2 regions of the Lysinibacillus sp. NPDC093688 genome follow, and region 1 is predicted to be linked to the other one. Evidence: riboswitches for the same ligand, from Rfam matches in the RefSeq annotation. Region 1 holds a riboswitch; the other holds the start of a gene.

Region 1 (4,210 bases):
TTCACAATATACAATATAAACATATGTTCTATAAAGAAAAAAGCACTTCATACCTCCTACCTCTGAAGAAGTGGGCTTCCTGAAGCTCAATTCTGTGAAAATGATATCGCTGTTGTCTGAGCTAAGAGCGCTTTCAGAACAGCTCGAAGAAACAAATACAAAAAGACCAGGATCTCAGCAATGAAGTGAGTCCTGGTCTTTTCGCGAAAGTGAATCTTACTAATCATTTTTGCTCTTAGTTTTAGATTCTATTAATAAGTACGATTAAGTCTAATAAAAGTTACAGTAATTTTAAAAAAAATTAAATATTTTTTTAAGGGCTTAAAAGTAATGCCTAAACCTATGTTTTATAGGCATTGTTAAGATGCCTCAGATGTTGTTACAATGCCTAGGCATAATTACGTCCGAAATCGGCTTTGTGCTTAGGCCCACATGCTCTCTACTTGCGTTTTGTGCGTCCACCTTTGTAAATAAAGACTCTAGACAATTAGTAAAAAAAGTAATAGTATTTGCATCAATTATTATTTTCTAAAAAGGAGAACATGCATGGAACTTTCAAAAAAACTACAGCAACTCCCGACTCAATTTTTTGCAGCCTTGGTGCAAAAAGTGAATACTGCTTTAGCAGAAGGGCGCGATGTTATTAATCTCGGTCAAGGCAATCCAGATCAGCCCACTCCCCTACACATTATAAAAGCGTTACAGGAGGCAGCTGAAAACCCTCAACATCATAAATATTCTCCATTCCGTGGCATAGTAGAATTACGTCAAGCAGCCGCAGACTTCTACAAACGTGAATACAATGTTGATATTGATCCTGAGAAAGAGGTCGCTATTCTTGGTGGTTCGAAAATTGGACTTGTCGAGCTACCGTTAGCCGTTTTAAATCCTGGCGATACAATGCTTTTGCCTGACCCTGGCTATCCTGATTACTTATCAGGTGTTGTATTAGGTGATGTCAATTTTGATGTCATGCCACTTTTTGCAGAAAATAATTTCTTACCTGATTATAATGCTCTTTCCGATGACGTAAAAGAAAAGGCTAAGCTTCTTTACTTAAATTACCCGAACAACCCAACTGGTGGTACTGCAACACTTGAATTTTTCGAGGAAACGGTGCGCTTTGCTAAAGAGCACAACATGATCGTCTCACATGATTTCGCTTACGGAGCAATTGGATTTGACGGCAAGAAACCTATTAGCTTCCTGCAAGCGGAAGGTGCCAAAGAGGTCGGCATCGAAATGTATACATTATCTAAAACATTTAATATGGCAGGCTGGCGTATTGGATTTGCAGTTGGTAACGCTGATATTATTGCGGCTATTAATATAATTCAGGATCATCTATTTTGTAGTCAATTCCCCGCTGTGCAACAAGCAGCAGCGGTTGCCCTTACAGCATCTCAGGATTGCGCAGATGAGCTAAGAGCCACTTATGAGCGTCGACGAAATGTTCTTATCGAAGAAGCACAGCGAATTGGTTGGCAAGTAACCGCACCGAAGGGCTCTTTCTTTGCATGGCTCCCTGTTCCATTAGGTTATACAAGCGAGCAGTTTGCTGATGTATTGCTCGACAAAGCTGATATCGCAGTAGCTGCAGGCAATGGCTTCGGTCAATACGGTGAAGGTTATGTGCGGGTAGGTTTACTTGTTAGCGAAGACCGCTTACGTGAAGCGATCAGTAGAGTTGAAAAATTAAACTTATTTAGCTCATGAACATATCCCCTACCTGAGTAGGCTCTATCGAAAAACTGTTCCATTAGCTCAAACTTGCTATAGGAACAGTTTTTCATTTCCTATCTTTTTTAGTTGCCCCTCCCCTTCTTCTAGCGGATTTTTTCACAACTAAATAGTATAACAAAATAAAATATTTCAAAAATTCAATTGACTTACTATATCCTATAATCTATATTAGGTATATCGGAATTACAAAAAAATATTATAAATCTCTTATCAAGAGTAGCTGAGGGACTGGCCCTATGAAGCTCGGCAACCTCCTTTTTTTAAGGAAGGTGCTAAATCCAGCAAACGATCATCGTTTGAAAGATAAGAGAGGACGTTTTTTCATGAGCCTCTCTTAGTTTATAAGAGAGTTTTTTTTATCTTCATTTACATGAAGATAAAAGCCTCCGGCGGATGTCACGGATTTTGAAAGGAATGAATATAAGGATGTTAGCCTAAAACCTTCGCATCCAGCGAAAACGGCTAACTGACCTGCATCCTGCAGGCCTAAGCACAATTCAAAATCCGGACGCAATTACGCCAAGGCGAAATTGATTTTTAAAACCGATAAAACAACTTTGGAGGTATGTTTCATGAAAAAGAAAAATAAAATTTTACTAGGTTTAGCAAGTCTCACATTAGTAGCAGCATTAGTAGGCTGCGGTACTAAAGAAGATAAAGGTAGTCAAGGTAAGGCTATTAATGAAAATAAAATTGTAGTAGGTGTAACTTCTGGTCCCCACGAACAAATTGCAGAGGTTGCAGCAAAAGTTGCCAAAGAAAATGGCTTAGAGGTAGAACTAAAAACGTTCTCTGATTATGTTTTACCAAATACATCGTTAGCCGAGGGTGATCTTGATGTAAACAGCTATCAACATAAGCCATTCCTCGATGCATTTAACAAAGATCACAAAACAGATTTAGTGCCAGTAGGAAAAACAATTTTAACGCCTATGGGCATATACTCTGAGAAATATAAATCATTGGATGAAGTTCCTGATGGTGCTACATTCGGATTACCAAATGATCCAACGAACGGGGCTCGTGCTCTATTTGTCCTTCAAGAGGCAGGCTTCATTAAATTAAAAGAAGGTGCAGACTTAACAGCATCTATTCGCGATGTGGAAGAAAACAAAAAGAATTTTAAATTCATTGAATTAGAGGCTGCACAAATTCCGAAGCAGCTTAGTGAAGTAGATGTGGCAGCTATTAATACGAATTTCGCTCTTGATGCTGGTATTGATCCTAAAAAAGACTCCATTCTTTTAGAATCTACTAACTCTCCATATGTAAACTACATAGCGGTACGTGCTGAAAACGAGGATGACCCAGCGATTAAAAAATTTGTTAAAGCTTATCAATCTGATGAAGTACGCAAATTTATTGAAGAGGAATTCAAAGGTTCTATCATTCCAAGCTGGTAGTAACGCTGAAGGGTCTTTCATAAAATTGAGAATCTGCGAGACTCCTATAGGAATGCTAGCAGATTCTTGCTTTATAGAAAGACTTAGAAAGGAGATATCACAGTATGATTCAACTAGAAAATATAACAAAAGAATTTAAAACTAAAAAAGGTAGCGTTAAAGCAGTAGATGGCATTAACTTGCATGTCAAAAAAGGTGAAATTCATGGGGTTATTGGCTACAGTGGTGCAGGAAAAAGTACCCTTATTCGTTGTGTTAATTTATTAGAGCGTCCAACAACAGGAAAAGTATTGATCGACAATGTAGATATTACTTCCCTTTCTTTAAACGACCTTCGCGAAACACGTCAAAAAATCGGCATGATCTTCCAGCATTTTAATCTCTTAAAAACAGCGACCGTTTACAACAATATCTCGGTACCATTAAAGCTTCTAGGCTATAACGACTCTGAAGTGAAAAAACGCGTTGCAAAATATGCAGAAATCGTTGGCCTAACAGAGAAATTAGATAGCTACCCTAGCCAGCTTTCAGGTGGTCAAAAGCAACGTGTCGCTATTGCACGTGCCCTCGCCCAAGAGCCTGAGATTTTACTCAGTGATGAAGCGACAAGTGCACTCGATCCTGAAACAACTGACGCTATTCTTGAGCTTCTCTTGAAAATTAATCGTGAGCTGGGCATCACTATTTTACTCATTACACATGAAATGAATGTTATTCAAAAAATTTGCGATGATGTATCCGTTCTTGAATCAGGGACGGTTGTAGAATATGGCTCTGCTATAGAACTATTTTCGAAGCCACAGCATTTAACGACACGTAAGTTTTTAAATACCATTTCTCAACGCAATTTATCGCCTTCCCTTATCGAGCAATTAAATCTTTCAGGAAGTGTGATTCGTTTAACATTCCTTGGTGAAAGTACCGGGAAGCCATTACTTGCAGAAGTGAGCAAAGTTTATGATGTACAACCAAATATTTTAACAGCCAATATCATTGAATTAAAAAACGGCATTGTCGGTAATATTGTCGTCCATCTACACGGTAAGGCGCATGTCGTAGAAAAG
Region 2 (4,210 bases), on a different contig from region 1:
TGCACTAGTCTTATTTCCTCTAGCGTAAAATTTGGTATTGCATACGTACGTTCAACTAATTGGAATGTGCCGTATTTTAAGTAATACTCTGTTGCAGGTAGAGGAATATGACTTGCCCCATAGCCTTCATAAGCTTCAAAAACTTCTTTTACTGTATAGCCTTCCTCTTTGACATAAAGAATTTCCTTAAAAGCTGAATGTCCAAAGATCTCTTGCCATTTACTCTCAACTGACGCAAGTATGTTTTGAATGGACATGTTGTTCACAAACACATGACCTTCATTTAACTCATAAATAAGATAAGATGCAATGTTTTGCGCACTATACACATTTCCCATTTAAAACACTCCTTTATCATCAGTTTTGGTAGATAAGAGTAGTTACTGACTGAGCAACTACTCCGCTTCATATATTTCAAAAGTGGGGGAGCACTTATGAAAACTAAATGTCGAACGCTTTTCTTATTTCCTAGTATAAAACAAGGAATTAAACAAGTCAATAATACTTATCAAATTACTAGGTATTACTTCCGAAGAATTTTAGTTACCCTTACCAAATGAGGCAAGCGGATGATGTAGCAACGTTTTACGCATTACCAAATGAGGCCTATCGAATGAGAAAATACGTAAACGCTACAACATTAGCCAATGTGTTTTTTTATTAGGCTTCTACTTGTTGTTGTGAAGCTGTTACTTGTTCAATAGCTTGTTCTAAATCTCCAATAATGTCCTCTACTGCCTCTAAACCGATGGATAAGCGAATGAGCGACTCGGTTACGCCAGTTTGGATTAGCTCTTCAGCTGATAGTTGCTGATGTGTAGTAGATGCTGGATGGATAATTAATGATTTGGCATCCCCTACATTTGCTACGTGCGAGAATAATTTCACACTATCGATCAATTTACGCCCTGCTTCTCGTCCACCTTTAATGCCAAATGTAAGCACTGAACCGAAGCCATTTCTCAAATATTTTTTAGCTAACTCATGAGTTGGGAAATCTTCTAAGCCATTGTAATTTACATATTCCACAGATGGGTGGTTTCGTAAATATTCAGCTACCGCCAATGCATTTTCATTGTGTTTAGGAATACGCAAATGAAGCGTTTCTAAACCTTGTAATAAATTAAATGCTGCATCTGCACTTAATGTTGGTCCAAAGTCGCGTAGCAATTGCACTCGCAGTTTTGTGGCAAATGCAGCCGCTGCTGTATCGATACCATAACGCAAACCGTGATAAGAAGCATCTGGCTCCGTAAAGCCTGGGAAGCGTCCGCGAGTCCAATCAAACTTCCCTGCATCTACTACAACGCCACCTAAAGTTGTACCATGGCCGCCGATCCATTTCGTTGCGGAATGAACAACGATATCTGCACCGAAGTCAATTGGTGTAGAGCCATATGGTGAAGCAAATGTGCTATCAATAATTAATGGCAAGCCGTTTTCATGTGCTATATTCGCTACTGCTTCAATGTCTAGCACTTTCAAACTTGGGTTACCGTAAACTTCAGCGAACACTGCTTTTGTTTTATCCGTAATAGCTGCTTTGAAATTTTCTGGATTTGTTTCATCTACAAAAATTGTTTTAATACCGTAGTTTGGTAGTGTGTTGGCGAATAAATTATAAGTACCTCCGTACAAAGAGCTACCAGCAACAATTTCATCACCTGCCCCTGCAAGATTTAAAATTGAAAATGCAATAGCTGCTGCACCAGATGAAAGTGCTACCGCTGCTGTACCGCCTTCTAATAAAGCGACGCGTTTTTCAAAAACATCTACAGTTGGGTTTGTAATTCGTGTATAAATATTGCCAGCTTCCTCTAAGGCAAAAAGACGTTGCGCATGAGCAGTGTCTTTAAAAACGAATGCCGTTGAGCGATATACTGGTACTGTACGAGATCCTGTTACCGGGTCTGGCTCTTGGCCACCGTGTAACAGCAATGTTTCTGGTTTAAAATTTGTCATTGTATACCTCCATATGGTTATTTTTTTACGATGGTACCGGAGATGAGGAGGATTTTTTCAGTAGAAAACAAAAACCCTCTTCAGCTAAGAAGAGGGTTGCGGGTGCAAGTTTTCCTCCCCTTATCTGCCAGATCCAAGTAAGAATCTGTAGGAATTAGCACCTTAGCAAGTTCGTCACTTACTGGTTGCCGGGCATCATAGGGCCTATCCCTCCGCCGCTCTTGATAAGAGTATGAGATTCAATTTCCATCGTTGTTACAAAGTATAAACATAGACTTTTTCTCTGTCAACACTAAAATTTTATTTTTTCCGAAACTTCTGTCTGCTTTTTTACGTAAAACGAACGCATACATTATTTTAATGTTTACTAGTTTCTCATCAAAAAGTGGGGTTGATTTACGTTCCGACTGGGCGCTTTCCTGGGGGCGTCCGATGAGCCGCTTGGGGCAACAGGATGTTGGTCACGAAGGCGTTATCACAGGACGTGATGCTTTTAGCCTTCGTTCCTCTACTTGCTCGCTCCAGGGTCTCGGGCCAACAGATGTTTTCTGCGCGAAAGCGTAGTGCTAACGAAGCGGCAGCAGCACCGATGTTGGTCACGAAGGCGTTATCACAGGATGTGATGGTTTTAGCCTTCGTTCCCCTATCGCTGACCCCCGAGGAGTCGCCCAGTCTCCACTCCAATCAACTTATATACAAAGATGTCATCCCTAACTTTTGGTGATGAGCTTATTATTTAGAAAGGAGGACTTTTATGTTAAAAGCGGTTATCATTTTTCTTCTTGTTGGTTATTTGATTGGCTGTGTTCACGGCTCTAAAGTTGCTCAGTTTTTATCCGGGGTAGATTTAAAAAAGGCTGGATATGGCAATGCAGGTGCCTCCAACGCAACACTCTCCCTCGGATGGAAATACGGTATATTAGTTGCACTTATCGATATCGGTAAAGGTGTTGCAGCTATAATCGGTGCACATGTCTATCTTGCTGATATAACACAATTAACTGAAGTACAAGTTTGGCTCTTTATCTATATCGTAGCAGCCGGTGTCATTCTAGGTCATAATTTCCCATTTTATATGGGCTTCAATGGCGGCAAAGGAACTGCTTCAATTATCGGGATATTACTTGCGATTGATTGGAAAGTTGGCTTATTTGCACTCATTTTATTTGTTATTTTTTCTTTCGTGACGAGCTTTTTAATTGTCGGTGTACTTGAATTTTATCTCGTTTTTTGTACAGCCACATATTTATGGATTCCTGGGGTCGGCCCAACGATTATAGCCTTATTTCTTTTTGGTATAGCCATCATTTTGCATATCGAAAATATTAAACGATTGATGCTAGGAACTGAACCTAAAGTTACTTCTGCATTCAAAAAGAAAAACTAATATCTTTTGGATATTATTGTCTTTTCTATGACCGCGTATTTTCTCGTAACTGCCCATTATCGCTATAACTAGAGAGCATTTGAACACACTAGCTTTTTTTACAATAAATAGACAATTTACTTTCTTAATAAAGCATTTTACTAGTCGATGTTATAGAAAATGTTAGAAAGGATGAGAAAGTATGTCTACTTCCGAACAAGCAAAACCGAAACGTAATTTGAAACCACTCTGGATCGCATTAGCCTTCGCTTCACTAATCATCATAACTTTTTTACCGAGCAACGGCGATTTACCTGTAGCTGGACAACGGGCCTTGGCTATTTTAGCTTTCGCGGTCATTCTTTGGGTTACAGAAGCAGTATCCTATCCCGTTAGCTCTGCCATGATTATTGCTCTCGTTACAGTTTTACTAGGATTAGCTCCGTCAATGGAAGATCCAACGAGAGAGCTAGGAACATCAGATGCATTAAAATTAGCATTAAGTGGATTTAGTAATTCAGCAGTTGCACTAGTAGCCGCAGCTCTTTTCCTAGCGGCAGCCATGCAAATTACCAATTTACATAAACGTCTTGCGCTATGGATTCTTTCACTAGTAGGGACAAAAACGAAAGCCATTGTCTTCGGTGCTATTTTAGTATCTATTGCACTCGCATTCTTCGTCCCTTCTGCTACTGCACGTGCAGGCGCAGTTGTACCAATACTACTTGGAATGGTAGCGGCATTTGGTTTACCACGTGATAGTCGACTTGCTGCTTTACTTGTCATTACCTCTGTGCAAGCTGTCTCCATTTGGAATATCGGTATTAAAACGGCAGCAGCTCAAAATATGGTCGCTTTAAATTTCATTAAAGAACAATTTGG

The links. Region 1 has a riboswitch for S-adenosylmethionine ahead of ACQKN2_RS19580 (MetQ/NlpA family ABC transporter substrate-binding protein). Riboswitches for the same ligand answer to the same signal wherever they lie in the genome.
Region 2: another riboswitch for S-adenosylmethionine. It lies ahead of ACQKN2_RS23875 (O-acetylhomoserine aminocarboxypropyltransferase/cysteine synthase family protein); the one in region 1 lies ahead of ACQKN2_RS19580 (MetQ/NlpA family ABC transporter substrate-binding protein).

The regions. Positions count from the first base shown of each region.
Region 1 covers NZ_JBNNUX010000031.1:10,687-14,896, reverse strand. The annotation lists gene ACQKN2_RS19585 (pyridoxal phosphate-dependent aminotransferase) at 547-1,716, shown strand; SAM riboswitch class I at 1,948-2,053, shown strand; gene ACQKN2_RS19580 (MetQ/NlpA family ABC transporter substrate-binding protein) at 2,316-3,146, shown strand; gene ACQKN2_RS19575 (methionine ABC transporter ATP-binding protein) at 3,251-4,210, shown strand, end outside.
Region 2 covers NZ_JBNNUX010000060.1:2,625-6,834, forward strand. The annotation lists gene ACQKN2_RS23870 (hypothetical protein) at 1-338, opposite strand, end outside; gene ACQKN2_RS23875 (O-acetylhomoserine aminocarboxypropyltransferase/cysteine synthase family protein) at 661-1,962, opposite strand; SAM riboswitch class I at 2,080-2,193, opposite strand; gene ACQKN2_RS23880 (glycerol-3-phosphate acyltransferase) at 2,717-3,349, shown strand; gene ACQKN2_RS23885 (DASS family sodium-coupled anion symporter) at 3,531-4,210, shown strand, end outside.